DNA from 3 places in the Paraburkholderia steynii genome. Region 3 is predicted to be linked to each of the others. Evidence: predicted binding sites of a transcription regulator. Region 3 holds the regulator's gene; each other region holds the start of a gene.
The links. Region 3 encodes LexA, which represses DNA repair genes until DNA is damaged. Its sites were predicted from a motif close to ACTGTATNNNNATACAGT; they were not measured.
Positions count from the first base shown of each region.

Region 1: BLT65_RS00635 (putative DNA modification/repair radical SAM protein) is a predicted target of LexA. The motif match lies at 1,665-1,682, and genes of this name have one in related genera.
Region 2: imuA (translesion DNA synthesis-associated protein ImuA) is a predicted target of LexA. The motif match lies at 1,391-1,408, and genes of this name have one in related genera.

Region 1 is NZ_FNDI01000001.1:134,164-144,873, forward strand. Features, by position in the region: gene BLT65_RS00630 (tetratricopeptide repeat protein) at 1-1,435, opposite strand, end outside; gene BLT65_RS00635 (putative DNA modification/repair radical SAM protein) at 1,696-2,907, shown strand; gene BLT65_RS00640 (UdgX family uracil-DNA binding protein) at 2,923-4,398, shown strand; gene BLT65_RS00645 (GNAT family N-acetyltransferase) at 4,449-4,961, shown strand; gene BLT65_RS48370 (hypothetical protein) at 5,100-5,234, shown strand; gene guaA (glutamine-hydrolyzing GMP synthase) at 5,346-6,929, opposite strand; gene BLT65_RS00660 (hypothetical protein) at 7,142-7,960, opposite strand; gene guaB (IMP dehydrogenase) at 7,967-9,427, opposite strand; gene BLT65_RS00670 (DMT family transporter) at 9,735-10,709, shown strand.
Region 2 is NZ_FNDI01000027.1:95,851-106,560, forward strand. Features, by position in the region: gene BLT65_RS35645 (hypothetical protein) at 1-219, shown strand, start outside; gene BLT65_RS35650 (Y-family DNA polymerase) at 378-641, opposite strand; gene imuA (translesion DNA synthesis-associated protein ImuA) at 667-1,374, opposite strand; gene BLT65_RS35660 (hypothetical protein) at 1,539-2,153, shown strand; gene BLT65_RS35665 (phospholipase D family protein) at 2,191-3,279, shown strand; gene BLT65_RS35670 (hypothetical protein) at 3,558-3,884, shown strand; gene BLT65_RS35675 (hypothetical protein) at 3,989-4,639, shown strand; gene BLT65_RS35680 (RES family NAD+ phosphorylase) at 4,636-5,283, shown strand; gene BLT65_RS47415 (hypothetical protein) at 6,951-7,358, opposite strand; gene BLT65_RS46745 (hypothetical protein) at 7,551-7,811, opposite strand; partial or broken gene BLT65_RS48830 (formimidoylglutamate deiminase) at 7,862-8,120, opposite strand; gene BLT65_RS46750 (hypothetical protein) at 8,662-8,937, opposite strand; gene BLT65_RS35700 (hypothetical protein) at 9,610-10,671, opposite strand.
Region 3 is NZ_FNDI01000006.1:8,599-19,308, reverse strand. Features, by position in the region: gene BLT65_RS12790 (hypothetical protein) at 53-475, shown strand; gene BLT65_RS12785 (ABC transporter permease) at 530-1,354, opposite strand; gene nodI (nodulation factor ABC transporter ATP-binding protein NodI) at 1,401-2,315, opposite strand; gene BLT65_RS12775 (universal stress protein) at 2,570-3,034, shown strand; gene BLT65_RS12770 (DUF2939 domain-containing protein) at 3,072-3,713, opposite strand; gene BLT65_RS47190 (hypothetical protein) at 3,832-4,176, opposite strand; gene lexA (transcriptional repressor LexA) at 4,204-4,854, opposite strand; gene BLT65_RS12755 (sulfate ABC transporter substrate-binding protein) at 5,200-6,255, shown strand; gene cysT (sulfate ABC transporter permease subunit CysT) at 6,361-7,257, shown strand; gene cysW (sulfate ABC transporter permease subunit CysW) at 7,254-8,222, shown strand; gene BLT65_RS12740 (sulfate/molybdate ABC transporter ATP-binding protein) at 8,238-9,296, shown strand; gene BLT65_RS12735 (CysB family HTH-type transcriptional regulator) at 9,369-10,295, shown strand; gene BLT65_RS12730 (asparaginase) at 10,346-10,710, shown strand, end outside.

The DNA.
Region 1 (10,710 bases), on a different contig from region 3:
ACGGGCTATCAGTGCGCTCACGCAGCCACCGCCAGCATCCCGCGTAGCGATTGAGCAGCCACACGCGCTTGCCCATCGCCGCGGCGAGATGCGCAACCGATGTATCGACGGCGATCACCAGATCGAGTGGTTCGACGAGCGCCGCCGTGTCGGCGAAATCCGCGATCTCGTTCATCCAGTCGGTCACGTTCGGACGCGGCGCCGCAGTGAGTTCCTTCGAAGCATCGTCCGCTTTCTGCAAGCTGATCCACTGCGCGCGCGGCCATGCGAGAAGCCGCTCGACCTGCGCAGGCGCGATGCTGCGCATCCTGTCCATATGCGCGTTGATTTTGCCGCCCGCCCACACGATGCCGATGCGTGGCACGCGTTGCGGCGCGATAGCCGCGAGACGCGCGCGCCAGTATGCGGCGCGCTGCGCATCGGCGCGCAGATAACGCGACGGCGCCGAGCCGAGGTTCTGCAAGCCGATTTCGAGCGCCATCGGCAGAGAGAGCATCGGCGAATAGCAGTCCCATTCGCTCCAGTCGGAGGGCACATCGTCCAGCAGTCGCAACTGCGGATAACGCTCGCCAAACGAATCCTCGAAAAGCCGCCGCAGCGGCTTCGGGCAGTTGAAGCCAACCGTAGCGAAACGGTCCAGCGCGAGTGGGAAAAAGCGGCTGAACTGCAACGCATCGCCGAGCCCCTGCTCGTACACGATGAACAGCCGTGCGTCCCGTTTCGACGAAGCTTCACCCAGCCACTGCGGCACGGGCCATTCAGCCGGCCGCGCACCACGCTCGCCGCGATTGTTGCCGAGCGCGGCCCAGCGGTATTCGAAATGCGGCCACGCTTCTTCGTATCGCCCGGCCGCGAGCATCATATGGCCGATATTGCTGCGCGCTTCGAGATTCGACGGATCGAGCTCATACGCGCGCCGGTGATGCACGATGGCCGCTTCGACATCGCCGAGCGCGTTCAGCACGAGCCCGAGGTTGTTGTGCGCGCCGGAGTGCGCCGGGTTCGTTTCGATCACGCTGCGATACGCGTGCTCTGCCGCTTCCATGTCATCGTTCAGTTGCAGCGCGACGCCGAGATTGAAGGCGAGAATCGATGTTTCGATCGACACGGACGGCTCGCTGCGCGCGAGATCGAGGCCGCGTTGCGCGCTCGCCGCACCCTCGGCGAGCGCGCCCGAGCGAATCTGAACGACGCTCAGGCTGTTGTAGAAAATGGGATCGGGCCGCACGCGCAGCGCGTGCTCGATCCAGTGCGCCGCGCCGCCCGGCTCTTTCGCTTCGAACGCAACGAGGCCGCGCAGATGTAGCGCGGCGGCGTGTTCTGGCTGCGCTTGCAGGACGGCGTCCAGATGCGCGCGCGCCGTACCGTGGTCGCCCGCGAAAAAGGCTTGCTCGGCTGCCGCGTAGCGCTGGTCGATATCTGGCTGGGATGTCATTCGATCATGTCCTTCACCGCGACAAAACTGAGGCTTCGAACCGTCGATACGTCGATTTGGCTCGGGGGCAGCAATGATGGCACTGCGCCGCCGGCGAGCTGTGAAGTTGTGTGAAGGCAGAAGCCGCCGCCGTGGTTCCGCTTATCCACTGAAAAATAGGACAAATCGGGGACAGCCGCCGCGTTTGCCACGATACGTGCCTTGTGGACGACACGCGACGGCGTAGAATACTGTACGCATATACAGTATCTCCGTCTGCCATGGAACTGCTCAAAAAGCTCGAAATACTCGCCGACGCCGCCAAGTACGACGCGTCGTGTGCGAGCAGCGGTGCGCCACAGCGCAGTTCGCGCGGCGCGGACGGGCTCGGCGCGAGCACGGGCGCGGGTATCTGCCACAGCTTCACGCCTGACGGCCGCTGCGTGTCGCTGCTGAAAATCCTGCTGACCAACTTCTGTCTGTACGACTGTCAGTATTGCGTGAACCGGCGCACGAGCAACGTGCCGCGCGCGCGTTTCACGCCCGAGGAAGTCGTGAGCCTCACACTCGACTTTTACCGGCGCAATTACATCGACGGGCTGTTTCTCAGTTCCGGCGTGATCCGCTCATCGAACTACACGATGGAGCAACTGGTGCGCGTCGCGCAGTCGTTGCGCGAGGAGCACCTGTTTCGCGGCTATATCCATCTGAAGACCATTCCCGATGCCGATCCGCAACTCATCGCGCTAGCGGGCCGTTACGCGGATCGCCTGAGCGTCAATATCGAACTGCCGACCGACATCAGTCTGGAACGGCTCGCGCCCGAGAAAAGCGCCCGCACGATCCGCCTCGCGATGGGCTCGATTCGCCTCGCCAGCGACGAAGCCGAGAGCGACGCGAAGGCGCCGCGCTTCTCGCCCGCTGGGCAAAGCACGCAGATGATCGTCGGCGCGGACGACACCAGCGACAGCACGATCCTGCAAACAGCCGAAACGCTGTACGGCTCGTACCGGCTCAAGCGCGTCTACTATTCCGCGTTCAGCCCGATTCCCGACAGTCCGACGGCGCTGCCGGCCAAGGCGCCGCCGCTGTTGCGCGAGCATCGTTTGTATCAGGCCGATTTTCTGCTGCGCGGCTACGGGTTTCGCGTCGACGAACTGTTCGACACACCCGGCAATCTCGCGCTCGATATCGATCCGAAGCTCGCGTGGGCGCTGAGTCATCGGGAGAGCTTTCCCGTCGATCTGAATCGCGCGAACGCACGCATGATCGCGCGCGTGCCGGGCATCGGCATGCGCAACGCCAAGCGTCTGGTGGAACTGCGGCGCTCGCGGCGCATCCGCTATCAGGATCTCGTGCAGTTGCGCTGTTCGATGGACAAGACACGGCCGTTCGTCGTGACAGCGGACTATCGCCCTGCGCACGCCGACGCGTCGACGCAGCGGTTACGTCACGCACTGACGCCGCCGCCGACGCAGTTGTCGCTGCTTTGACGCGGACACGAGCGCATGCAAGTCATCTCGATCGACGACAGCTATACGGCGTGGCGCGAAGCCGCGCTGCAGGCGCTAGCGAGCCGCATTGCGCCTGAGGATATCGACTGGCGTGTAGTTGGCGATGACGATCGCGCAACCACGCCCGCGTTGTTCGACGATCACGCGCCTGTGTCGAAGGCAACGACCGCTCCGGCCAATGTCCGCATTTCCCGCGAGCTCGGCGAACTGCTGAAGGACGCAGGGCTCTATCGCGACACGGCACGTTGGGCGTTCCTCTACCGCGTGCTCTGGCGATGGCATGACGGCGACCGCTCGGTCGCGTCCGCCGCCGATTGCGACGGCGCGCGCCTGTACAAGATGGCCAAGGCCGTACGGCGCGCGAAGCACGACATGATCGCGTATGTGCGCTTCCGGTTGCGCGAGCCCGGCAACGATGCGCCAGCGGCCGATCTGCCCGAGTACGTCGCGTGGTACGAGCCGGAGCACGATGTGCTCGCTTGGTCGGCCGAGCATTTCGCACGCCGCATGGGCCGCTCGACGTGGCTCATCTCGACGCCCGATAGCGCAGCATGGTCGAACGGCAGCGCGTTGCGGCTCGAACGCCGCCCGGCGTTATCCAGCGACCGCTGCAAGCACACCGCCGACGAATCCGAAGCGCTCTGGCTCGCCTACTACCGCAGCACGTTCAATCCCGCGCGCCTGAACGAGACGGCGCTCGAACAGCACATGCCCGTGCGCTTCTGGAAAGGCTTGCCCGAAGCGCACCTGATTCCGTCGATGATCAGCGAAGCGAAGAGCGGCGCGCAACGGGTCGCGCAGGCGCGCGGCGTCGGCGTGCTGGGCGGCAAGAGCGTGCCTGTCGATGCGCACAGCGCACAGCCGGCGCGTCAGCCGCCATCGACGCTCGACGCATGCCGGCGCTGCGAGCTATGGCGGCACGCGACGCAGGCCGTCGATGGCATCGGTCCAGACGATGCGCGCATCATGCTGATCGGCGAACAGCCCGGCGATCAGGAAGATCTCGCTGGCAAGCCGTTCGTCGGGCCAGCGGGCCAATTGCTCGATGTCGCGATCGAGCGCGCGGGGTTGCGGCGCGAGCATCTCTATCTGACCAACGCCGTCAAACACTTCAAGTGGATGCTGCGCGGCAAACGGCGCCTGCACAAGACAGCGGCGCAGCAGGAAATCGATGCGTGCGGTTACTGGCTCGAACGCGAACTGGAACGTGTGAAGCCTGCCGTCGTCGTCACGTTGGGCGCGTCTGCGTTGACCGCGCTGCTGCACGAGAAAGTCAGTTTGCGCGATTGGATCGACCGGCCGATCGATGTTGACGGGATGCAGGTGATCGCCACGTATCACCCGTCTTTCGCGTTGCGGCAGGAGAACGACGAGGCGCGCGAGCGCGTGCTGGACGCAATCGCTTCTGCATTGGCGCGGGCGCGCGATCTGGCCGACACGGAGCAGGAACGGCGGCAAGCATCGCGCTAGTGTTTCGTCCAGGAATGCGCGAGCATTCATCCATCCAATGGACGGATGACATGCGAACCCTTCTCCATACCTCGCGGCTGCGCCTCGAACCGTTCGACGAAGCCCATTTCGCGGGGCTTCTCGCGCTCAACTCCGATCCTGTCGTGATGAAATTTCTCGGCGACGGTTCGCCCGCGACGCCGACGGAAGTGCATCAGAGCATCGATTCGGCGAAGGCGCGCTGGGAGCGGTTCGGCTTTTCGTGGTGGTCGTTCATCAGGCACGACAGCGGCGAGATCATCGGCGCGGGGTGCTTGCAGCACATCGAAAATGAACCGGGCAATCCTGTGGAAGTCGGCTGGCGTTTGAAGCGCGATCACTGGGGACAAGGCTACGCGACGGAAGCGGCGCGCGCGATGATCGGATTCGCGTTTGACGAGCTTGGCCTCGCTGCTGTTTATGCGACGACACATCCGTCGAATGAAAGATCGATCAAGGTGATGAAGCGGCTTGGGATGCGGAGTGTCGGTTTGCAGCCGTGCTACGGGACGCTGGCGGCGACGTATGTGCTGGAGAAGGTATAGCCGCAGCTGTTATCTCAAAATTCGTCCTTGTCCTATGTCCGTCACTTTTAGGCGCCCCTATTCTTGAAACATCAACAGGGCGCCACTCAACACGATATGGACTGCGCCTGTTACCACCTTCATCGACAGGAGCGCATCATGTTCGTCTACTTCCTTCTCAGCCAGTTCAGCCAATGGCTTCGTTTCGTGGACAAGCCGCGTTGCGGCGCATTTCTCGCAGCATCCGTTGATATCGAAGAACTGGGCAAGAACGCACAACGATACGATCGGTAACTCGAATCTCCGCGATTTGCCGCCGCGAAGCATCGTGGCGAAAAAAAAGCCCGCTGACGCGGGCTTTTGAACATTCTGATGCTTGTGGTTTCGGCACGTGCAGACGTCCGATCACTCCCACTCAATCGTCGCAGGCGGCTTGCCCGAGATGTCGTACACGACGCGATTGATACCACGCACTTCGTTGATGATCCGGTTCGACACATGACCGAGCAAATCATGCGGCAGATGCGCCCAATGCGCCGTCATGAAGTCGAGCGTCTGCACTGCGCGCAGCGCGACGACATACTCATACGTGCGCCCATCGCCCATCACGCCCACGCTCTTCACAGGCAGGAACACGGCAAACGCCTGGCTCGTCAGGTCGTACCACGACTTGCCCGTTTCCTTGTCGATGAAGGTGCGCAGCGTTTCGATGAAAATCGCGTCCGCGCGACGCAGCAGGTCCGCGTAATCGCGCTTCACTTCGCCGAGAATCCGCACGCCGAGGCCCGGTCCCGGGAACGGATGGCGATACACCATCGAAGGCGGCAGGCCCAGCTTCACGCCCAACTCGCGCACTTCGTCCTTGAACAGTTCGCGCAGCGGCTCGAGCAGCTTGAGATTGAGCGTCTCCGGCAGACCACCGACGTTGTGATGGCTCTTGATCGTATGCGCGGCCTTCTTGCCCTTGCCCGCCGATTCGATCACGTCCGGATAGATCGTGCCTTGCGCGAGCCACTTCGCATCCGTCAGCTTGCCGGCTTCCGTCTGGAACACCTCGACGAACTCGGCGCCGATGATCTTGCGCTTGGCTTCGGGATCCGTCACGCCTTTGAGCTTCGACATAAACGCCTCGCTCGCATCGACGTGGATCACCTTCACGCCGAGGTTGTCGGCGAACATCGCCATCACCTGCTCGGCTTCGTTCAGGCGCAACAGGCCGTGATCGACGAACACGCAGGTCAGCTGATCGCCAATCGCGCGATGCAGCAGCGCCGCCGCCACCGACGAATCCACGCCACCCGACAGACCGAGAATCACATGCTCGTCGCCGACCTGCTTGCGGATGTTCTCGACGGCTTCGTCGATGTAATTGCCCATTTCCCAATCGGGCTTCGCGCCGCAGATCTTCAGCACGAAGCGCTCGAGCATCGCGCGGCCCTGCACCGTGTGCGTGACTTCCGGGTGCCATTGCAGGCCGTAGAAGTGGCGCGCCTCGTCGGCCATCGCCGCGATCGGGCACGAGTCGGTCGATGCCATCAACTGGAAGCCTTGCGGCATTTCCAGCACCTTGTCGCCGTGGCTCATCCACACCTTCAGCATGCCGTGGCCTTCGGACGTTGCGAAGTCCTGAATGCCGTCGAGGAAGCTCGTGTGGTTGCGCGCGCGCACTTCCGCGTAACCGAATTCGCGCAGATGGCCGGTTTCGACCTTGCCGCCGAGCTGCTCGGCCATCGTCTGCATGCCGTAGCAGATGCCGAGCACGGGCACGCCCGCTTCGAACACCGCTTGGGGCGCGCGCGGCGTGTCGCTCTCGGTCACCGAGTTCGGGCCGCCCGACAGGATGATGCCCGTCGGCTTGAATTCGCGGATGAACTCGTCGCTGACGTCGTGCGGATGGATTTCCGACAGCACGTGCGCCTCGCGGATGCGGCGTGCGATCAATTGGGTGACTTGCGAACCGAAGTCGAGGATCAGGATCTTGTCATGCATGGCAGCGGACGGAATCTAAAAAGAACGGATAGGGAAAGCCGCGCGTGTCGCATCGCGACAGAACGGCGTTGTATTCGAAACGGATTGGCTTGCGCGGCAACGGCGGCGTGAGCGCCGCATCGCTGCGTGCCGTGATCGATATAAAGCGCGATAAAAGACCTGCGCGCAGACGGATTCCAGTTGTTTCGGCAGTGGGCGTGAGCTTGTGCGGGTCAGCCATGAAACGGCGGCCGGGGTGTGCCCGATTTCGCTTCGGCAGCGCGTGCGTCGGCTTCGTTGCGCTGGGCTGCGGCGCGTTCACGCGCAGCGGCGTCCTCGTGGGCTTCCGCCCGGCGTTCGTGCGCCAGCGCGTCTTCACGCGCGGCGGCGGCCGCTTCGGGCATCGTCGCGCGCGGCGGCTGCGCCGTCAGGCCAGGCTCGACGGGATGCCCCGTCGCGGGACTCACAGGCGTTACCGTGCTCACGGCAGGCGTTGCGGCAAGCGTCGGCTCGACATGCGGCCCCGTGGTGGCCGGATAAACCACACCCGGGCGAGCCGCGTTACGCTCGCGCTCGGCCTTGCGCGCCTCGTTCTCGGCGTCGCGCGCCGCCACGCGGTCCGTGCGTTCGGCGGCGGCCGTGCCGGCCAGCCGTTCGCGCCGCTTCACCGCGCTCGATAGCTTCACGCCACCCAGGCCGATAACGAGCAGGACTACGCCCGTCAGCACCGCCACCAGCTGACCGAACCCGGTCAACTGCGGCGTATGCAGCCCCACCAGCCAGACCAGCATCAGCACGCCCGTCAGCCAGTTCACATGGCCGACGACCTTGGCCGTCGTCACCGTCATCGCGCCGTCGATCGACGCATGCAGCGCAAGCCACGCCAGGCCGATCAGCGCGATGCCCGCCCCCTGCCCAACCAGCGCAGGGTCCGTCTGCACCAGCTGCAGCGCGTCGTACAACGATTTCCATGGCGTGAGCAAAAACAGCAGCCCGAACGCCAGCAGCAACAAGGCATCGATGATCAGTACGGCACGCAGCAGCGGCTTCATCGGCAATTAGTCCACGTGATAGTTGGGCGCTTCCTTCGTGATCTGGACATCGTGTACGTGCGATTCGCGCATGCCCGCCGACGTAATTTCGACGAACGAAGCTTTATCGTGCAGTTCGTCGATCGTACGGCAGCCGCAGTAACCCATCGATGCACGCACGCCGCCGATCAGCTGGAACAGGATCGCGCCAACCGAGCCCTTGTACGCGACCCGGCCTTCGATGCCTTCCGGCACCAGCTTGTCGATGTTCGCGGAGTTGTCCTGGAAGTAGCGGTCAGCCGCGCCGTCCTTCATCGCGCCGACGGAACCCATGCCGCGGTACGACTTGTACTGGCGGCCCTGATACAGGAACACGTCGCCAGGCGATTCTTCCGTGCCGGCAAACATGCTGCCCATCATCACGGCGTTCGCGCCTGCTGCCAGCGCCTTGCTGACGTCGCCCGAGAAGCGCACGCCACCGTCAGCGATCACTGGTACGCCTGTGCCCTTGAGTGCCGCCGACACGTTGGCGATCGCACTGATCTGCGGCACGCCCACGCCTGCGACGATACGCGTCGTGCAGATCGAGCCCGGGCCGATGCCGACCTTCACGCCGTCCGCGCCGTACTCGACGAGCGCCTTCGCTGCGTCGGCCGTCGCGATGTTGCCGCCGATCACCTCGACGTGCGGGAAGTTCTTCTTGACCCACTGGACACGCTCCAGCACGCCCCGGCTATGACCATGCGCCGTATCGACGACGATCACGTCGACGCCCGCCTGCACCAGCAGCGACACGCGCTCTTCGTTGTCCTCGCCGACGCCGACCGCGGCGCCCGCGCGCAGCTTGCCATGCTCGTCCTTACAGGCGTCCGGGTGCTCTGTCTGCTTCGTGATGTCCTTCACCGTCATCAGGCCGCGCAGTTCGAACGCGTCGTTGACGACCAGCACGCGCTCGAGGCGGTGGCCGTGCATCAGCGCTTTCGCTTCGGCGAGCGGCGTGCCTTCCTTGACCGTAACGAGACGCTCGCGCGGCGTCATGATCGTGCGCACGGGCTCGTCCAGACGCGTTTCGAAGCGCAGGTCGCGGTTCGTCACGATGCCGATCAGTTGCGCGCCTTCGACGACCGGGAAACCCGAAATGCCATGCTGGCGCGACAGCGCGATCACGTCGCTCACCTTCATCTGCGGCGGAACCGTGATCGGATCGCGCACGACGCCTGATTCAAAGCGCTTGACCTTCGCGACTTCGCGAGCCTGTTCGGCCGGCGTGAGATTCTTGTGGATGATGCCGACGCCGCCCATCTGCGCCATCGCAATGGCGAGGCGAGCTTCGGTAACGGTGTCCATCGCGGCGGACACGAGCGGCATATTGAGGGAGATGTTGCGGGTCAGCCGGGTTTTCAGGCTGGTGTCGCGCGGCAGAACGTCGGAGAAAGCCGGGACGAGGAGCACGTCATCGAACGTGAGTGCTTTTTGGATCAGACGCATGGCAAATCCTATAGGCGCAAAAGCGAATTATACGCGAAACCTTCCGGTTTTCGCTGCACGAACAGTCAGTTAGCGAAATTCTTCAATGTTTTTTCGCATCGAACGACCGTCTGATTTCGCTTCTGCGTTCGGCTCGCGTTCGAACCGGTTTCGTATGCTCGTTCGAACGCAGACGCTGTCATTCATCCTTCCAGCCGCGTTTTTCCAGCATAGGCGAAGTGCTGCAAAGTGCAGAATCGAACAAGACGCGAACCCGCCCGTGCGGCTATGCTTCGCGCACTTTCAGTTTTTCGATCGGGGCAAGGCAATGCAGCGCGGCGTGGTGTATGGGATGTTGGCGGGAGCGTTATGGGGCATGGTGTTTCTGGTGCCGCGGCTGTTGCCCGATTTTTCGCCCGTGCTGCTGAGCGCCGGCCGCTACGCGATGTACGGCGTCGTGTCGCTGCTGGCCGCCCTGCCTTCTGTGCGCTCCCTGATGCGCCGGCTTACGCGTGAAGATCTGAACGCCCTCGTCAAGCTCGCGCTCGCGGGCAACCTGCTCTATTACCTGCTGCTGACGGGCGCTGTGCATCTCGTTGGCATTGCGCCGTCGTCGCTGATCGTCGGTGTGCTGCCCGTTACCGTGACGCTGCTCGGACGGCGCGATCATGGCGCCGTGCCGCTTGCGCGGCTCGCTTGGCCGCTCGCGCTCGTCGTCGCGGGCATCGTGTGCATCAATGTCGATGTGTTCGGCACGGCGGGGGAAACGCCGGGAACGATCGCGAACAAACTGATCGGCATCGCCTGCGCGGTCGGCGCGCTGGCGTGCTGGACGTGGTTCGCCGTCGAAAACGCGCGGTATCTGCAGCGTCATACGCATTTCAGCGGCAACGAGTGGTCGGTGCTGTGGGGCGTCGTGACGGGCCTGCTCGGCGCGCTGCTGTGGGTCGTCGTGGCCGTGCTGCCTTCGTCGGCCGTCGATACGTCGCATGTCGACACCCGCTGGCATCTGTTCTGGCTGCTGAACCTAGGGCTCGCGATCGGCGCGTCGTGGCTCGGCAACGGCTTGTGGAACGCGGCGTCCAAGCGTTTGCCGCTAACGCTGTCGGGCCAGCTGATCGTGTTCGAGACGCTGTTCGCGCTGCTCTACGCCTTCATCTACGATCACCGGATGCCCCGTCCGCTCGAAATGGCCGCCATCCTGCTGCTGGTCGCGGGCGTCAGCTGGTCGGTACGCCAGCATGCTGACGACGATTCCGACCGCTCGACGCTCGAAGAAAAGGCTCAGGCGGCTGTGCATTAGG
Region 2 (10,710 bases), on a different contig from region 3:
ACATCCACTCCGTTGAATCTTCCGAATGATCATGTCAGCTTTGACTCGATGCTTGAGAAGCTTGCAGGTCACCACGTCGCGCTAATCGTCATGGAGGCGAAGGGGGCCGGGAGACGTCTTTTACCTGCGCACCGCAAGCTTCCCGAAACTCGGCGGCCGTCATCAATCCCCGGCAAGCTTGCGACTTGCACGCGCCACGGGCAAGTTGGCGGAGACTGACCGCTCGCCCAGCTCGATGAAGGGTCGATAGCGACGGTCATTTTGAGTGCATACACCGCCGCCTATATGTGTACCCAACACAGGTAGGCAGCAACTAGCTGATTTTTATATAAAAATATTTGGGGACGCAAGGCAATGCGCTGCCAGGCAAGGGCGCCCTAACGGGAAACCTGCGCGAAAATCAAGGCCACACCTGACACGTCGACCAGCACCGTGCTTTCCTCGGCAATCGCAACCTGCGGCGAGAGGTTCAGCAGCCCTGTCGCGATTTCTCGCACCGCGTTGACCTCCGCAGAGCCGTCGCGCTCCTGCATGATGGTGGCAGGTGCGAGCGTCAAGACGCCGCCGCGCCGCATGCCAATGCAGACACCGTCCGCGCGTGCGGACGGGTCGGCCGCAATGACGCGCTCCTTCTCGAGCACTGCGAGGCCTGCGCCGTCATCGGGTTCACGCGACCACTTCGGCCGGAACACTTCGAGGCACAACAACGGGAGATGGACGCCTATCCACAGCTGCATTGCGTTTTACGTTCAGGATTGGAGAGGGCGTCAGAGAGACGAACAGCGGTTCATCGCGGGCAGGGCCACGGCGCTTCAGAAACTGGACATCGACGCCACCTTTCGCAGCGCGAATCGCGAGGCGCAGCGGAGCGGGCGAGGCGTCGCGGGTCGTTGCGAGCGGTCGCACCATGAAAAAGAGCGACTCCGACGTCTGCGCGGCCAAGTGCAGCCGCCGCACCGCCTCGGGCCGCACGTGCTGCTGCCAGAACACGAGCGCGCCGCAGGTGCCCGCGCGCAGAATCTGCTCGGCCGCCCACAACGCGTCTGCCGTCTTCAGTGCTTTCACGATCAGCAGATTCGACGGATCGAGGCCCCACCACGCGAATGCGGTCGGCTGGACGTTGTGCGGTGGCTGGAGGAGCACGATCGGTTTCGATCCCAGGCGCTCAAGGGCGGGCCGTAGCAGACGCAGTTCGCCGCAGCCGGTCTGCTGGACAAGCAGATCGGTGAGCGCGCCGCGAGGCCAGCCGCCGCCAGGCAGTTCTGCTGCGAGGATTTCGTCACCGCAAGGGACGACCCTAGAGGCGGCTCGGGCAAGCTGGTTGCCTTTCCAGAGATCCGGATGGATGGCCTCCGGTAGCGATACGGCGCTCATCGCTCCCCCTTAAAAAGCTGTATATATATACAGTATAGCCTGGATGCGTAAAGAGGTTGAAACCGGTTCTCCCGGCGAACAATCGGTTTATTGCACCGGTGCATCGTCTTCGAGTTGCGTGATAGATTTGCGAACATTCTTATTACGATTGCGCGCTCGTCGACATGCACAACACTTTCTCGCTTCGTCTCACGGCGGCCGTCGCTACCGCTGTCTTGTTGGCCGCCTGCTCGAACAAGTCGACGCCAAACGAAGAGAACTTCGCGGCCGCCGTCAATCAAAAGCTGGCCGCGAGCCCCGAACACTGTCTCCCCGCAGCGTCATGGCCGGCCTCCTCAGAGCCATCGGATCACGGCAATCCATACGCGTTTTACGACGCAGGCATCGGATTCGTTAATGCAGGACTAGCGACAGTGAAAGAGGAGGGTCCAAGCGCGTCGACCAACTTCCGCAAGAAAGCGATTTTCAGTTTGACCGATGAAGGCAAGAAGATCCTGGTACGCGAGGAGTTGCAGCCATACCCGAAACAGGAAACCGGTCGCTTCTGTTATGGAAAGGCCAAATTGACGAAGGTAGTGAAATGGGATGCACCGGTAACCGTGGGGAACGTGACGACCACGACGGTCTATTACTCGTACGCGATCGATGATGTCCCGAAGTGGGCCGAGAACGAGCAGTTGAAGGCCGCTTATCCCGATCTCGCTGCTGACGTGGCGGGGAAGGGCCAAGCGACCCAACCGGTTTCGCTGACGAGTGACGGTTGGCAGGCGGCCAATTAACTACCGCGAAGTGTAAGCGTGCCGAACAAATTGGCGAATGGACGGCGGCGGCTCGCCTGAACGACCTTTTCGAATAGGCGACCGCGGAAATGAAATTGCGGGGTGTCGTCGCTACCCAACGAGAGAAGAAAACGTGTTCATAACTGCAGCTACTTACCACGACCAAGTTCTCAAGCTGGTCGATTCCGGCGAGCCAGTTTCGGCAGCCGTCGCATTCGTCGGCCAAGGCTGCGACGAGATCCTCGGAAGATCCACCGCTTCTGTACGCTTGCTTTGCAATTTACTGTCTGGTGGTACGAACCCCAGAGCAATCCAAGCCCTAAAAGCGTATCGAGGCATCGAGATTCGTCATCTCCGAAACCTTCACGCAAAGGTTATTATTGGCGATACCAGTGCGATCATCGGTTCAGCGAATCTGTCCGAAAACGGGCTGACTACAAACCCGGATATGGGCTCCGGGTGGCACGAGGCAGGTTGGCTCGTAAATGACCGAGACAGCCTTCGCGATATGGACGCGTGGTACCAAAAACTGTGGGCTGCCGCGTTGCAAGTTACGGACGATGACCTCAAGCAGGCGGAGGCAATGTGGGGGGACCAGAATACTGCGGCATTCGTCAGCAGTGGTCGCAGTGGGGCCCGCTTTGCCGATGTGCACCGCCAACAAGTCGACGGCGTGCCGATCTACATGTGCATTTATAGCGATGACGCGTCAGAGCGAGCCGTCAAAGCGGCCTCCACGAAACTGTCCGACATTGAGCGAAGTGGCTCGGTTGTGCCCAGCGTCTCGCCATACGAAATCTTCGACGGATGGTCGAGCCTCCCCTCTGACGGCCCGCTGCTTTGCTTCCGCATCCGCGCAAACGGCTCGCTGGTGAGCGAAGGCGCGTGGAAGTACATAAGCGAACTCGATACCAGTTACAGCCACCGCGGTCAACGCCACAACGTGTTCTTCGCTTCACGTGTCCGGAAAGTACTCGAGTGGAAGTACGGACCGGCTGACGCAAAACTTCTGGCCAGTGCGCTTGAGGGGGCGTCTGAGAGCATTCTCGCGAAGCACGACCGTAAGGGCTACATATCGCTGCACGAAGCGCTGACGATCGCCGGAGTGGATAGATTGCGCGATTGATCGGGAAACAGGAACCAACTACTTCGGATTACTCGCGCGCTTTTGGTGCCTTGCTTGGCGGCAGCATGCGCCGCGCCTTCGGCCTTCGATTGGCCGCGCTCGTTGCGAGCCTCTCGCAAGTCACTGGCAACTGACCGCGCGGCCTTCAACTCCTTTCAGAGTGTATGTGTGCCAAAGCAACGCTGCGGGGCTCAAAACAAAACTGGCATCGAGGTCTTGAACGACCCGACTCACGCGCAGTTCCGCCAGCATCGCACAACCTGGATGAATGGGTCCAAATGACGGAAGACGCAGCAAAGCGGCAGAAGCCGATGGTTGTGGAGTTCGATCCCGACTTCATGCTCGTGTCGATGGAGATGTGGCGCAAATCGCTCGACATGGAAATTCCCATCGCCGACGAGTTCAAGATTCATTTCATGGCGAACCGCCGCCGGCTGCTGGAGGGATTCGCGACGACGGGCAAGGCGTGGAAGGTCATGCTGGGCGACATGACGGCGGTCCACGAGCCCGCCAGACTTGAGGACGTGCGACGCGAGGTGCAGGCGTTTCTCAGTTGGGCCGAGGGCGGTCTGCAGGCACTGGATGATCTGGCCCCAAAATGTTGATAAAAAACATGTCAAATATATTGCTTTCCATATCGACCTAACCTGTGCCGACATTGCCGAGAAGTGTTAATATGTTGGCAATGTTGGCATTGACGGAGGTCGCAATGATTCTCGATGACCACGCGAAGGTCGAAGGCTCCGAAGGTCGGTACGTCCAGTTCAGTGTCCCGCTGCCGGCAGGGGTCAACCCGGCGGTTGCGGAATCCTTCCAGGCAAGCTTTGAGCGGGCTGCAAGACTGATGTTCTCAACTCCAGATGCGAGTCAAGGCGTCATCGAGCGGGCAGACGAAATTGTGCGTCTGGTGACCCGTCTCGTCGAGCCATCCGACGAGTTGCTGTTTGAGCGGCAGCAGCGAATGGCGACAATGCGCGCTGTTTTCGAGTCCGGCGACTGGCTGACGTCCGAGCAGATAAATGCTCTGCAGCAGACGCCGCCGGGCAGCAAGTCCCAGCCGGCCAGCGACTGGAAACGCCGCGGCCGGATTTATAGCGTGAACGTGAATGGCCGGGAATACTTTGCGGCATATCAGTTCGATGCTCTGTGCCAGCCCTTGCCCATCATTCGCGAGATCCTTGCTGCGCTCGGACCCGTTGCCGATACGTGGAAGATCGCTGCATGGTTTCATGCTCCAAACGGCTGGATCGCGACGCAGGGCCCGGGAGATCCACGGCCAGTGGCCCCCAGGGATGCGCTAGACCGTCCGGATGATGTCCTGGCAGCGGCTCGTCGGCATCATGGGAGCTACAGCGCGTGATCTGGATCCCCGCTCCGCGCGAGAGCGAAGAGTTCGTACTGGAGGAAATAACCCGAGAAGACGTGCCAGAATGGTATCACGTCTATTCAGTGGATCCTCATCCCAACACGGCGTCCAGTTTTGCCAAGGGCTGGGGCGACACCCGGTTCGCACCGCTCAAACAACCGGACGCAACGCCCGTCCACACTTACTACGCAGCCAGCACGTTTAACTGCGCAATCATGGAGTCGGTTTTTCACGACATCCCCCTTAACCCGGCAGGCAGCTTCGATCTCGACAGGCTGGACAGCTATCAGATTGCTCGCATCGCATTCGATGATCCGATCCAGTGTGTGAGCTTTCATAGTCCGTATCTTCCTGCACTGGGACTGGAGCGACATCGGTTGATCGAAAGTCTGCCAGCCTTTTACCCGCAGACCCGACAGTGGGCACAGGCAGCATTTGACCAAAGACCCGACGCTCAAGGTATTGCTTACGGTTCCCGTCGCCATGACGCTGGTCGTTGCATCATGCTCTTTGGCCAGCGCATACCCGGCTATCCGGACAAACCATTCAATGTCATCGAACACGTCTCGCTCGCTGAACTTCCTGCGCGCAGCAAGGTAGTCAAACTCGCTACAAGTTTGAAGATTGGAATGGTCTGAACAGCCAGTACAACGACGAGGAGTTGCGCATTTGATTTTTGAACCGTACATGTTCTGAGGGTTGCCTTCGACGGTATAAAGCCGTCCTGCCCTCCGCGTTACGAGCAAGCCGACTCTCCCACCACAGACGCCCTCGCGTTGTCGATTTGTTATCCTTTGATGCTCACGATCCCGTTCATTTGATCGCAATCGTTCTAATCGGCCCTTGATGCATCCATGACGGCGAATTCAAACGATCTACCTCACCCAGGGTGTGTTGGTGGGCGACTTTCGTACGCGGACAATGCTACCCAGATCCCCGCTAACCGGTATTGGGCAAAATTGGCGTATCCGGGAAATATTCTGACGAAAGCCGTCGGCATCGATCCCCTAGAATTATCCCGTTCCAACCCCGTGGAACAACTGGTCTAGATCGTTGTTGTGCCGCGCCGGCCCATGCTGGCGCGGTCTTTTTCATGATCTCGGAAGCGGTAAATTGGAACCGAACGGGGGTTCCATTCGGCGGAGCCGCACCAGATGTCTCGGTGCGGCCACTTTTTTTGCTTACCGCGCTCCCATTTTCGTAAATCGACCAGGCCGCCATACTAAAAGAACCATGTAGATTCATTGACTATGAATCTGTACTTGCAGCCATCGACGAAAACTGACCTCGCTCAAATCTACGTGTCGTCGATGCCGTCGACATCGGAACGGTCTGGTCAGAGTCTAAACCTGACAAGTCCGAGGTGAGTGTTCTCGGGATACTCATTGGCGTACCATACATGTTCGTTGGCGATATCAGTGAGCGGACGATCACGGCGATCGTGGCAACGTTGCGCTCATCACAAGCCCGGACGACGATTGTTTGAATACCAGAACAATCAATCTCCGTGCAATTGCCTGCTACCGGAAGTGCGGCTTTCTACAGATGTCGGTCGGCGAGAAAACGAGCGCAACGGAAGGACGAACTCATTTCGTTTATAACGAAATGGAACTTCCCATAGCATAAGAAGACCTCGCAAGACGTCCTCAAAAGAACGCTTACGAATAATCCTTACAATGACTACCGGATGTGGTGAACCAGAGCGTCGCTGCTCTTCCGGCGGCGCGTGGCGCACAAAGACAGTGTTTTGCCCGCACCATGACGTATAGCGACAAGGTTTTGGAGCGCATCGAGCGCCCTTCTGTGTCAGCCTTTACGGTGGTCTAAGACGCCGGAATCAGTGGCTTTCAGAAAAGGAAGTTCGAATGCGACGTATCAAGCTCAAACCTGCCGGCCGTCTGACACGGCTCGGCTTTAAACCGCTTTTGTCCGGAGACAGTGCTTCGGCGTCCGGAAACTGCGATACCACCTATGGATGCTCGCGCTGTGGTTTTGCCCTTCTCAAAGGCAATCGCGAATCTGCACTTTGTCGGTACTACATCCGTTGCCCCATGTGTTATTCGATCAGCATCGGCGCATAGACAAACAAGGTTCATCAAGGAAAACCTCAGTGATTGATAAAGTTCCTGACGATTTGCACGAGCGCGTTCTGAGCATCGAGATCGCATGTCAGAACCTCATTGGCCAACTAGCTGTGATGTCCGTCGCGATACATGCGCTCGTGCGCACGCACGCCGATCCATCATCAGCTCTAGCGCTTTTTGAAAGCGAGTTCGAAGCCGTCCTTGAATCTGCTCCGGGCTCATCACGCCTTGATCCTTGGGTGATATCTGCGCGCCGCGAAGCGAATTTGCTTAGACGCCATTTCGCGAACGGTGTCCGCACGCGCGAAATGCGCTGAGCACTTGTTGCGGTGGCGTCGCCCCATGCGCCAGAACTCGGACGAGGTCACGGATGCAGTCTCGTAAAAAACACCATGCGTTTCCATCAACAACTCATAAATGCCACCAGCGGACGCCGAGAACTGCAGATCTACTACGAAGGATTTCTTCGCGTAGTCGAGCCACACACGTACGGAATCGACTACCGTGGTCATCACGTGCTGCGTGCCTACCAGATCGCTGGCGGCAGCGAACGCGCGCACCTGTTTAGCTGGAAAGTGATCCGAACCGATGAGATTTCGCACCTCTGCGAAACCGGAACTCGCTTTCATTCGGTTCGCCCGGGATACAGACGCGAAGCCCTTCCGATGAAGCGCATCTATGCGCGGTTCTGACTTACACCTGTCAGACTTCATAAGAGGAAGCCCGATGGACGAAAAATCGATTAACGAACGCCTCGCACGCAGTGAATGCAGGGTCGAGGGTGCAAGATGCGATCGCTGGCTTGCAGTGGAAACGTTGTCTCAGATGCTGGTGCTCATGCTTTTGCCGTGTGCCACGAAAAGCCGCATCTGGTCGGCGCGCGCGTTCGAGCTAATCTCAAACGAGTGCTCGAATACGGCGACGATGAGCCTCTTCCAAACGCCTTTCGAGATGCCTTGCTGAGAGCGGCAAACCCTTTCCCGGCGCGCTAGTGCGAGACGGCCGCGCAACGGACGAAGGCTGACGCGCTTCGTGCTGCCTCCTGGGCCGGTCGACGCAGTTGGAATATCGATTCTTTTCACGAGAGGAAGCTCCTGTGGACTATCCGGACGACGACGAAATCAACGACGGCGACCAACTGGTCGAGCGTGTTGATGAAGCGCCGCTGGTCGTCTCGCGGAGGCGCTAGAGCACCGGCAGCGTCGTCATTCGGATGCCGGTGACCTCTGCCGCTTTGACCACGCGCTGGGCCAGTTCGGCGGAGTTCGTATAACGCCGGCCGACCTGCGCGTGAAGCACGTAGTGGAATTCGCAAACCGACTTCTAGTCAGCCTTTGACGATTCGACGCAAAGCCAGCCTCGATCGCGGTGAGATCGTTGGGCGTGATGCGCACCCCTCTTCCTCTAAATAAGACAAGCCGCGACTGTTGCCCGGTTTTCGCGATGACTGACGAGGACGGGCCGAATTGGCACACGATCTGATCGGTTTGTTCTCGTACCGTCGCTGATCTGTGAGCCCAAGGACACACACTTGAAGGATGGTGAACCCGCAGGCCGAGGTCGGCGAACAAGTCTATCGGACGAGACGCAGGCTCAGCCATCCGCGCTAAGGTTTACCGTTGCCGAGCTGCACGATATCGCAATCCACCCATACGGCGCGCCACACGACCGTCCGTGGGTGCCGAAGACATCGGGTGAGTTCCTCTCGAGCGAATCGATGCGATCAAACTGCCGCGTGCAGCTCCATCGCGTGGATGGTCGGAAAACCTTAACGTGCGGGCGTATGTGTGCGACGGCATACAGGCGCGCGCGGCAAATGTTTCGGCAAAAAAGGAAAGCGCAATGAGCTGGAGATCGCTTGCTCCGGCCCGGAACAATTGGTCTAGTTGGTCCTGACATTTCGCTGAGATATCTCGGTGCAGTCTTCCTTGACTAATGGTCACGAAGTCGATTGGTTACTGAAACAAAAGCGGAGGCATTCAGGCCCCGCCGCATCAGAAAGCTCGGTATGGCTTCCTTTTCATTTGCTCGCCATCCTTCCCGAACGCATCGGGTCATCCAAATTTTATCTAAATCAACCGATGCTGCGTGGATATCACACCAGAAGGTCACCGGAGAAAAGCGGCCAGTGGCGGGATCTATGTGACTGGCAAATGCAAATAGCGCTGAGATACCGATCATGCAGAGAGCGAGAACCACGTCGATCATCACACCTCCAGGTGAAAGCGTGACGCAGTGTAACGTCTATCCAACTCGAATAATTTCAGTCGACGGATATCGCAAACATTCTGTCTTCCGCGAGCAAACCATGGCCGTATGCTTCATCCATTCCGGTCCTCGGAAACGTGCGGTCAGTTGAGTTTTGCCGCCGCTTACCCTCCCTCGAGGTGCGTTCTCCCTTCCATCGGAAAGGCGGCGACCAGTAGCGCGGCGATTGCGCTTAGATACTGAATCGACAGGTTTTCCCCATATAGAACTCTCTTGTCACTCAGCTTTGTCGCCGACCGGGCTAGGTTGACCTATCAACGAACCTTTACAAGTCCCTCCAGTTACTTTCATATCCTTTCGCACGGAAAAGGAGCTAGTTTGACGGGGACCGAAAGGTATCCGATGACGTCCGTGGTTGTCGGCTCTGTCGAACAAGTCCGATTCCATGACCAATCGACGCGCTTCGGACGAAAAGGAGATAATTCTGTGATCTTACGTGGTAGTTTGTCGCGCCGGACTTTCGTAGACGCGGCTTTGGGATAAACGCCGGTATGTGAAACGCGGATACACAGGTCGATGAGCTTGACTGAGCAAACCTTTCGTGAGCTTCAGGACCTCGACACGGAACAAAGCCACGAAATGAATCACTGATCCATTGCACTCGTCCGCGAGTCAAGCCTGCGCTCCGTGATTTTGCGTTATCACGCGAAACAAGCTTCTCCCGAAGGCAAGACTCGCTCGAGCCTGAAGATTCCTAACGAGCGCGTACCGCAACATTTCGGCCGATCGATCTGCGTTGCGCGGCAATATGTCAATTGCTTCAATGAAATCGTCGATCGCGTCGCACGCGTCGCTGTCTGCGAGAAGAGCAAACTTCTCAGTGTGATCGTTGCGGACGGCGAGGAAATTTCCAGCGGCCGCATCAAAGGAGCAACCCGATATACTCTTCTTGCCCCGGAAACTTATAACCATGTCCGCTGCGTCGATCGCGTTAGCCAAGACGGGCGTTTCGATGCCTGCATCCAAAAGCGGCACGCCGACCGAAGGCGCCCCTGATTGCAGCAGGTTTGTACCGGCCAGAAAATGCGTATTCTGTGCTTTCGACAATGCACGGACGAACCGGGCATTGCGACTCGATTCTTCACGAACGCTCTCGTCGTCCGGAATAAGGACGGCGAAGTCCGTCTTCGTCAGACCGAACGCAGCCCTCGCTCCTTCTCGCGCCTGACGTTCGACGCGTTTTTGTTGAGGTGGCAAAAGCCTGATCGTTGACGACGTATGCAGGGAGCTCCCATTCGCCATGTCAGTGGTGCGCAAACTCGGTGATGTCATCGGCTGGGTATCGAGCACGAATACACGTGCCGGGGCGAGGCGCCGCCTCAGCAAAAACTCATAGTCAGCGAGGGTGTCGGCGCATGATTCGAGCCCGACAAATATAAGTACATGTGGACCGCCCACCTCGGCGACGGCCGCTGCGCACGTCAACGCCGCAAGCAACGGAGTGTTCGCAGCGTTGGACCTGAATGTATTGCACTCGACGTTCTCAACGTCGACCAGAGCGACCGCCTCAAGACCCTCAGCCGGCGAATAGCATCGGAAGAATTCCTCGTTGAACGGCGTGATGATTTTAATCGCAACTCCAGAAAGCGAGCGAATCCCTTTCACCCCGTCCATCACCAGTTCAAGGGTGTCGCGCCGGACGACAGGGACTACAAAAAATAACTCCGATGCCAATTTTCCCTCGTTACCGTCTATTAATCGTCGTCGAAGCAT
Region 3 (10,710 bases):
CAGCTGCACAAAACGGCGTGCAAGCGCCAACCAGTTAAATTCAGGACATCGCATGGCCCAACAAAAGACCAATCCGAAACTCGAGCAGGCGCTGACCCGCGGGGATCTCGCTATCCGTCAGGCCAACTCGGCACGCGCCACAGCCGTGCTGCGCGCATTGGGCAAGATGATCATCGACGCATCGGCGACGATCGGCGTCGAAGCGCATACGTCGATTCCCGATGGCGACCGCATTTATGATCCCGTCGACGGCATGTGGCCGCAGGCGCTGCTCGTTTCGCTCGATGGCCCCGTCGAGGAAGCCGACCCGGAAGAGTTGCGCACGATCCGTTTGCGCTCCGACGATCCGGGCACGATGTTCCGCGTCGAGTGGCATCGCGCGGACGGCAAGATCGGCCGCCAGGAAGGCGGGCCGTTCGCGACGGTCGAGTTCATCTCCGACGTCGACGTGCCGTGGTCGGATGACGAAGAGTGATCTGATTGAATCAGCTTGAGGGCGCCGCCGCGCATGAACCTGCGCGCGGCGCCCTCAGCGCATCATGCGGCGGCGGAACAGCACCGCCGATATGCAGAACGGCACCACCACGTACGCGGCTAGCACGGCCACGTGGAGCGCTGCGTCGTTCATCGGGCGGTCGAGCAGCGCCGGACGGATCAGGTCGACGGTGTGGGCGAGCGGCAGCAGTTGCGCGGCGAACTGCGCGGCGGGTGGCAATTGGGACAGCGGAAAGAACACGCCCGAGAGCAGCAGCATCGGCGTGAGCACCAGCGTCTGATAGAACATGAAGAAATCGTACGAGGGCGCGAGCGCCGTCACGATCATCGCGGTGCTCGCAAACGCAAGCCCCGCCAGCACGATGACGGGCAGCGCGATGAGCATCGACGGAAAGCTCGCATAGCCGAGCGCGCCCGCCACGACCATGATGGCGGCGCCCGACAGCACAGCCTTGCTGCCCGCCCACACGACTTCGCCGAGGACGATGTCGCCGAGCGTGAGCGGCGTGTGCATGATCGCCTCCCAGGTGCGCTGTACGTGCATCCGCGAAAAGCCCGAATACATCGACTCGAAACTCGCCGACATCATCACGCTCGACGCCACCGTGCCCGCGGCGAGGAACGAGATGTACGAGACGCCGTCGACATGTCCGACCATCAGCCCGAGGCCGAAGCCGAGCCCGAACAGATAGATCATCGGATCGGCGAGATTGCCGAACATCGACGCGAGCGCGAGCTTGCGCCACACCAGATAGTTGCGCCGCCAGACGGCAATCCAGTTGACGGCGTTCGCGGGCAACGCGGCGAACCGCTCGCGTGACGCGGCGTGCTCGGGGGTGTCGTAGGTGCGTAAGTCCATGTGTTCGGTGCGCCTTGGATGTCGGTGGCGAATGGTTGTGTGCCCGTCAGTCTTGCATTTCGCGGCCCGTCAGACGCAGAAACACGTCTTCGAGATTCGCCGGCCGGTGCAGGTAGCGCAACCCCGCGCGCTGCTTCAGCCGCGCGTGAACGGGTTGCGGATCGTCGACATAACAGAAGAGCGTCTCGCCGCTGATCTCGGTGCGCACCGACAGCGGCGCCAGTTCGTCGCGCAGCGTTGCGGGATCGGGGCCATACACTTCGATCACGTCGCAGCCTATTTCCGAAGCGATCAATTCATTCGGCGCGCCTTCCGCGATCTTGCGTCCTTCCTCGATTACGCACAGCCGGTGACACAGACGCTCGGCTTCTTCCATGAAGTGCGTGGTCAGCAGAATCGTCTTGCCGCGCGCGAGCAGCGAGCGCAGCCGCTCCCAGATCAGATGGCGTGCCTGCGGATCGAGGCCTGTGGTCGGCTCGTCCATGATGAGCACGTCAGGGTCGTTGATGAGCGCGCGCGCGAGCGTGAGCCGCCGCTTCATCCCGCCCGACAGCTCGCCGACGCGCGCATCCGCCTTGCTTTCGAGGCGTGCGAATTCGAGCAGCGTCGGCACCATCGCGCGACACTGCGCGGCGGACAGGCCGAAGTAGCGGCCGAACACGAGCAGGTTTTCGCGGACCGTGAAATCAGGATCGAGATTGTCGAACTGCGGCACGACGCCGACGCGCGCCCGCGCGAAGCGCGAGCGCACTGGAATCGGTTCGCCGCACAGACGGATGCTGCCTGCATCGGGTGCCGCAATGCCGAGCAGCATGCGCAGCGTCGTGGTCTTGCCCGCGCCATTGGGACCGAGCAGCCCGAAACATTCGCCCTTGCGCACATGAAACGACAAGCCGTCGACGACAGTTTTCTCGCCGTAGCGCTTCTCGACCTGATGAAATTCGATTGCAGCTTCAGTCATACGAAGACGGATGCTCCCTGAATAGGTGCGTGGCCGGTGCAAAGCGCGAGACGGCTGCCTATTTTAGGGCATCGTGCGTGCCGCGTTTGGCGCATGGATGCGCGTCGCTGGCGGATCGTATGCACGATCTTGCACCGCGTCATGGCGCACTGCGCGGGCCACCGCACTTAGCGTTTTCCATCCCTTGCATGTGGAATTGCGGCGCACCATGATTCAGATGAGACCGCGATAGTCGCGGGCATGGGGGAAGCAAAATGGCGAGCTACAACAAGATTCTGCTGTGCTACGACGGCTCGCGTGAAGGCCGCAAGGCATTGCGTTGCGGCGCGAATCTGGCGCTCGATCTGGGCGCGGAGACGCATTTGCTGTCGGTCGTCGACATGCGTTCGAGCATTGCGCAAAGCGCAGGCCTGCTGACGGACGTCGCATGCGGCAGCTTCGAAAAGACCGCGCGTGAGATTCTCCAGGAAGGCGTCGACTGGCTCACGGAACGTGGCGTGAAGGCGACGGGGCATTTCGCGTTTGGTCATCCCATCGACGAAATTGCGTCGCTAGCGACCGAGTTGCACGTCGATCTGGTGGTGGTCGGGCATCGCTGCCGCACGGGACTGTCGCGCTGGTGGATGGGCGCGGGCAATACGCCGCTGCTGGACCGCGTGTCGTGCAGCATTCTGGTCGCGTGCTCGTCGGCGGCTGAAGAGGAGCAGGCGGCTGCGTGAGGCAGCCGCCATCTGGCGCACGTGTTGTGAAGAAGCGTCAGCCGTTCAGATCGACGGCTGACAGCTTCCACGTGAAAAGCCCCTGCCTACGAAAGATCGCCGCATAGCGCGTGTCGCCGACACCGTGCTGATAGCTCACAACGAACTCATTGACACCGCGATATCCCGCCGTGGTTTGCGGCGGCTGCGGCGGCGTGTTGCTATTGGCGTTAGCCTGGCTAGATGCGGGCGCAGGCGTTGGTGGCGAGTTGGGCGCCGGATTGTCCGCTCGAGCAGCGGGCGGAGGAGGCGGGCGCTCGCCCGGTTCGCCGCGCGGCGGAATGCCGTTGAGCAATGCGGCGACACCATCCGGCGTCGCATAGGCATCGACGAGCGGACCAATCAATGCAACGCCGATCATCGCGCCGATGGCGGCAAGCGGATTGCCGTTGTGCTGCACGTCGAGCCGGCGCGTCAGCAATCCCGTGACCTGTAGCTTGAGGCTGTCGCGCAGCGCCGGGTAATCGACGTATTCGTTGACCGTTTCCACATCGCGGGAATCGGCGGCGCGTTTGAGCCGGTCGAGCGCGATATACGGCGATGCGTACGCGTAACCCAGCGCAGCCACGACGACGATCACGATCAACGCGATCAGAAGTGGCCGGCCAACCCGGCCTTTCATCCTTACCAAACCTGCCATTGTGCGGAACGCTCCGTTTTCAATATCGATCAGGTGTGGACCCGATCGGCACCGAAACGATCCCACAAGTTTGCAAGCAAGCGTTTCACAGCTCCGATATCAGGCGCACGTGGCGCGCTCACGCTGCCTGCTGCGTCAGTTGATCGCCTTGCTCGGCAATCGCGCGATCGATCATGTTGCACACGGCGTCCACCGTGCCGACCATGATGAGTCGCGACGACCCGTGATAGACCCGCACGGGCGCGCGCCGCGCCGGTTCCGCGTTGAGACCCGAGTTCAGCGACACGCGCGCGAACGCCGGTTGCGCGGACGGCAGCGGTTGAGGTTCTTCATCGAACAGCGATGCCGTGCGACCCGTGACGTTCGACGCAAGCGCCGTCAGCGAACCACAAGGGACGAGCTCGCGCAGATGGCGCAGACGACCGAACTGGCGAAAGGGCAGCAAGCGGGCAAGGCGTTCCATGAGTCTCTCCAGACAGTGTTCAGCTAATTAGAATTCCGTCGGCCGGATCAGCCCGACCGCGATGCCTTCCAGCGCGAACTCCGCACTGCCGGCCTGAACAAAAATGTTTTCGTAATCGGGGTTCTCGGCAATCAGCTCGATGCCGTTGGGCCGGCGCTTCAGACGCTTCACGGTCACGTCGTCACCCAGACGCGCGATGATGATCTGGCCGTCTTTCGCTTCGCTCTTTTTCTGCACGGCGAGCAGGTCGCCGTCGAAGATGCCCGCGTCGCGCATGGACAGGCCGCGCACCTTCAGCAGGTAGTCGGGCTTGCTGGAGAACAGCGACGGGTCGCACGTGTAAGTCTGCGAGATATGTTCTTGCGCGAGGATCGGGCTACCGGCTGCCACGCGGCCGACGAGCGGCAGCGACAACTGCATGATGCTCGCGTGCGGCAGCGTGAACTGATGCGGGGAGTCGTCCTGGCCCGCGAGCAGGCGGATGCCGCGCGACGCGCCCGCCGCCAGTTCGATCACGCCTTTGCGCGCCAGCGCCCTCAGGTGTTCTTCCGCCGAGTTCGCCGAGCTGAAGCCCAGTTCGGCCGCGATCTCGGCCCGCGTGGGCGGGAAGCCCGTGCGCTCGATAGCGCGGCGGATCAATTCGAAAACCTGCTGCTGACGTGCGGTGAGTTTGGTCATGGCGCCACTGTATGGATAGACAGGTGACTGTATTTTTATACAGTATTCGGCGCATTTCAAGCTTTACTTTAAGTTCGTCGCGGCGGGTGTCGTGTGAACGTCGAAAGGCGACGCTGAAACGGCGCTACGGACGCGCTCGCGGACGCAAACCATTCCTTTACCACTATTGCGTATTAAAAAATGAAGAAACATTATTTTTAATGATGAAGCCGCCCGGATAGACTGGCCTCCATTGATGCAGCAGCAACGCCCACGCAGCGGCAGAGGCGCTTGCCGCTTGCGCAGCAGCGAATCGCGGCAATCAGCGGAAAACAGGCAATCACACTAACAAGACGGAGAAGGTCGATGGGTATTCGGATCACGGGGTTGGCAGGAGCAAAGGCAAAGCGCGGCAGCGCGAAGCGGTTGGTCGCAGCGCTCGCGCTGGGCGCGGCGTCGGCGGTCGGGATGATCGCGCAGGCGCATGCGGACACCACGCTGCTGAATGTTTCCTACGATCCGACCCGCGAGCTGTATCAGGACGTCAATCAGGCCTTCGGCAAGGAATGGAAGGCGAAGACGGGCGAGACGGTCACCTTCAAGCAGTCGCACGGCGGCTCGGGCGCGCAGGCGCGTTCGGTGCTCGACGGCCTGCAGGCCGATGTCGTGACGCTCGCGCTCGCTTATGACATCGACGCGCTCGCTAACAAGGGCCTCATCAACAAGGACTGGCAGAAACGTCTGCCCGACAACGCATCGCCGTACACGTCGACGATCGTGTTCCTCGTGCGCAAGGGCAACCCGAAGCACATCAAGGACTGGGACGATCTGGTGAAGCCGGGCGTGTCGATCGTGACGCCGAACCCGAAGACCTCGGGCGGCGCACGGTGGAACTATCTGGCGGCATGGGCGTACGCGTCGCATCTGCCGGGCGGCAGCGACCAGAAGGCCAAGGAATTCGTGTCGAAGCTGTATAAGAACGCGGGCGTGCTCGACTCCGGCGCGCGCGGCGCGACGACGAGCTTCGTGCAGCGTGGTATCGGCGACGTGCTGATCGCATGGGAAAACGAAGCGTTCCTGTCGGTGAAGGAATTCGGCACCGACAAGTTCGAGATCGTGGTGCCGTCGGCGAGCATTCTGGCCGAGCCGCCTGTCGCCGTGGTGGACAAGGTGGTCGACAAGCACGGCTCGCGCAAGCTCGCCGACGCGTATCTGAACTTTCTCTACAGCGAGGAAGGCCAGGAAATCGCCGCGAAGAACTTCTACCGTCCGCGTTCGAACAAGGTGCCGGCCACGCTCACCGAGAAGTTTCCGAAGCTGAAGCTGTACACGGTCGACGACTCGTTCGGCGGCTGGACGAACGCGCAGAAGACGCACTTTGCCGATGGCGGCGTGTTCGATTCGATTTACCAGCCGCAGTGAAACCACGAAGCGGCAATGTTTGAACAAAGGCGCGCCCTCGGGCGCGCTTTCGGCAATGGTGCGACGGCACGCGTTGCAACGCATAAAACCTGAAAGAGCTTTCGCATGACGACGTTGACCTTTCGCAAGCCGAGCGCGATACCCGGCTTCGGCCTGACGCTCGGCATCACGCTGGCGTATCTGAGCCTCGTGGTGTTGATACCCCTCGCGGCCACTTTTCTCAAGACGGCCACGCTCGACTGGAGCCAGTTCGTGCGCGCCGTTACGTCGCCGCGCGTGCTCGCGTCGTACCGGCTGACGTTCTTCTCGGCGCTCGGCGGCGCGCTGATCAACGCGGTGTTCGGCTTTCTGGTCGCGTGGGTGCTGGTGCGCTACAAGTTTCCGTTCAAGCGCATCATCGACGCCGTCGTCGATCTGCCGTTTGCGCTGCCCACATCGGTGGCGGGCATCTCGCTCGCGGCGATTTATTCGGGTAATGGCTGGGTCGGCCAGTTTCTCGAACCGCTCGGCATCAAGATCGCGTTCACACCGGCGGGCGTGCTGGTTGCGCTGACCTTCATCGGCTTGCCGTTCGTCGTGCGGACCGTGCAGCCCGTGCTCGAAGAGTTCGAGCGCGAGCAGGAAGAGGCGGCTGCGTGCCTGGGTGCGTCGCGCTGGCTGACGTTCCGGCGCGTCGTGTTTCCTTCTGTGTTTCCCGCGTTGCTGACGGGTTTTGCGTTGGCGTTCGCGCGCGCGTTGGGCGAATACGGCTCGGTGATCTTCATCGCGGGCAACGTGCCGATGAAGTCGGAGATCACGTCGCTGCTGATCATCACGAAGCTCGAGCAATACGATTACGCGGGCGCAACGGCGCTGGCTGTCGTGATGCTGGTGGTGTCGTTCCTGATGCTGCTGCTGATCAACACACTCCAGTGGTATCTGCAGCGGCGCACGACCCGCGGCCGCACGGCGCCTACCGTGCCGGTTGTGTCGTCGGCTGCACTGACGGGAGGTGCGCAATGAGCCAGGATTCCGTAGTGCTGTCCAGCTCGGGCGCGGGCAACGCCAACACTGTGCGCCGTCCCGATCCGGTAACGGAGCCGCGCGTCGTGCGCTGGATTCTGACGGGCATCGCGCTGCTGTTTCTCGCGCTGTTTCTCGCGCTGCCCCTCGTTGCCGTGTTCTATCAGGCGTTCAGCAAGGGCGTTGCGTACTACTTCGAGTCGCTCGCGGATCCCGATGCGGTGTCGGCGATCAAGCTGACGCTCTTGACGGCAGCGATCGCCGTGCCGCTCAACCTCGTATTCGGCCTCGCGGCATCGTGGTGTATCGCGAAGTTCGAGTTCCGCGGCAAGGCGCTGCTGACGACGCTGATCGATCTGCCGTTCTCGGTGTCGCCCGTGATCTCCGGCCTGATCTACGTGCTGATGTTCGGCGCGCAAGGCTGGTTCGGACCGTGGCTCGCCGATCACAACGTGCAGATCATCTTCGCGGTGCCGGGCATCGTGCTCGCGACAATCTTCGTCACGTTCCCGTTCGTCGCGCGCGAGCTGATTCCGCTGATGCAGGCGCAAGGCAACGACGAGGAAGAGGCTGCGCACGTGCTCGGCGCGTCGGGCTGGCAGATCTTCCGGCGCGTCACGCTGCCGAACGTGAAATGGGGTCTGCTGTATGGCGTGATCCTGTGTAACGCGCGCGCGATGGGCGAGTTCGGCGCGGTGTCGGTGGTGTCGGGCCACATTCGCGGCCAGACGGACACGATGCCGCTGCACGTCGAGATTCTCTACAACGAATATAACTTTTCGGCGGCCTTCGCCGTGGCGTCGCTGCTCGCGTTGCTTGCGCTCGTCACGCTCGGCCTGAAGCTGCTCGCCGAGCGTCACATGTCGGCAGAACTGGCGAGCGCGCGCGACGTGCCCGCGCATGCCGGTCCCGTGAGCAAGCCGGCCACGCCGTCGACGAATACCGCCGCACAATCGGTCCAGTAAGGAGAGTTGTCAAAGATGGGCATCACCGTACGCAATCTGCAAAAGCGCTTTGGCGATTTCACCGCGCTCGACAACGTCTCGCTCGATTTTCCGCCGGGCGAACTCGTCGCGCTGCTTGGACCTTCGGGCTGTGGCAAGACCACCTTGCTGCGCGTAATCGCGGGCCTCGAATACGCGGACGCGGGCCAGGTCGTGCTGCAAGGCCAGGATGTCGCGGAAGTGGGCGCGCGCGAGCGCAACGTCGGCTTCGTGTTCCAGCATTACGCGCTGTTCCGTCACATGACGGTGTTCGAGAACGTCGCGTTCGGGCTGCGCGTGAAGCCGCGCAAGGAGCGCCCGTCCGAAGCCGTGATCCGTGAGAAAGTGCATGAACTGCTGAAGCTCGTGCAACTCGACTGGCTCGCGCAGCGCTATCCGTCGGAACTGTCGGGCGGTCAGCGGCAACGTATCGCACTGGCGCGCGCGCTGGCCGTCGAGCCGAAAGTGCTGCTGCTCGACGAACCGTTCGGCGCGCTGGACGCGAAAGTGCGCAAGGAACTGCGCAGCTGGCTGCGCCGTCTGCACGACGACCTGCATATCTCGACGATCTTCGTCACGCATGACCAGGAAGAAGCGCTAGAAGTCGCGGACCGTATCGTCGTGCTGAACCACGGGCACGTCGAGCAGGTGGGCAGCCCGCAAGACGTCTACGATCATCCGCAGACCTCGTTCGTCTACGAGTTTCTCGGCGCGGCGAACCGGCTGCATGGCAGCGTCGACGGCAAGGGTTTCGTCGTCGATGGCGCTGCGCAGCCGATCGCAATCGAAGCGAACTTCCAGGGAGCGGCGTTCGCTTATGTGCGTCCGCACGATCTCGTGCTGTATCCGCAGGCTTCGGGGCATCGCGACGGCATCGTCGTCGGCGTGCGGCGCGTGGTGACGCTGGGTGGCTCGGTGCGTGTCGAGCTCGAAGGGCGCGCAGGTCACGTGCTCGAAGCGGAACTGGATCGCGAAGCATGGCGCGAGTTGCAGCTTGCTGTCGGCGACGGCGTGACGGCCGTGCCGCGCGCGTTGCGTGTATTCCCTGCACATTGAACGGCGCGCCGAGCGCATTTCAACCCAGGCATTGAACAACAAACCTACTCTGGCCGAACCGGAGACATCGATATGAATTTCCAGCAGTTGCGCTTCGTGCGCGAAGCCGTGCGGCAGAACATGAACCTGACGGAAGTCGCGAACGTGCTGTACACGTCGCAGTCGGGCGTCTCGAAGCAGATCAAGGATCTCGAAGATGAGCTTGGCGTCGATATTTTCATTCGACGCGGCAAGCGACTGACCGGGCTGACGGAGCCGGGCAAGGCGGTGCATCAGCTGATCGAACGCATGCTGCTCGACGCGGAGAATCTGCGCCGAGTCGCGCGCCAGTATGCGGATCAGGACAATGGTCACCTCGTCGTCGCGACGACGCACACGCAGGCGCGATACGCGCTGCCGAAGGTGGTGCGCCAGTTCACTTCGGTTTTTCCGAAGGTGCATCTCGCGCTTCGCCAGGGCAACCCGCAGCAGATAGCGCAGATGATCATCAACGGCGAGGCCGACATCGGCATTTCGACGGAAGCGCTCGACCGATATCCCGACATCGTTACGTTCCCGTGCTATTCATGGCATCACGTGGTCGTCGTGCCGAAGGGGCATCCGCTGGTGGGCCGCGAGAACATCACGCTGGAAGAGATCGCCGAATACCCGATCGTCACGTACGACCAGGATTTCACGGGCCGCTCGCACATCGACCAGGCATTCGCGAAGGTGGGCGCGCTGCCCGACGTCGTGCTGACGGCCATCGACGCCGACGTGATCAAGACCTACGTCGAACTTGGCATGGGCATCGGCATCGTCGCGGCGATGGCGTTCGATCCGAAGCGCGATACCGAACTCGTCGCGCTCGACACGCAGCATCTGTTCGAAGCGAGCACGACGCGCATCGGCTTGCGCAAGGGCGCGTTCCTGCGTGCCTATGCGTACCGGCTGATCGAGATGTTCGCGCCGCAACTGCATGAAGCGGATATCGCGAGTCAGTTGCGCGAAGCGGCCTGATAACGGGTGTTTTGCGCGCGAGCTTCATCTAGAGGCTCGCGTTTTCATCGATGGCGGCGGCGTGCGCATCGCTTACAATCGCCGCCATGAATACCTCTACTTCTGCAACGCGCGCGCTGCCGCGCATCGCCGTGCTTGCGACGGGCGGCACAATCGCGGGCGCCGCGCCTGACGCGACCAATACTTCGGGTTATCAGGCGGGCGTCGTCGGCGTCGGGCAATTGCTTGCCGCCGTGCCGTCGCTGGCTGCTGTTGCGAACGTGCAGGCCGAACAGGTCGCGAGCGTCGACAGCAAGGACATGGCGCTCGCGTTGTGGAGCACGCTCGCGCAGCGCATCAATACGCTGCTGGCCTCCGATGAAGTCGACGGCGTGGTCGTCACGCATGGCACCGATACGCTCGAAGAAACCGCCTA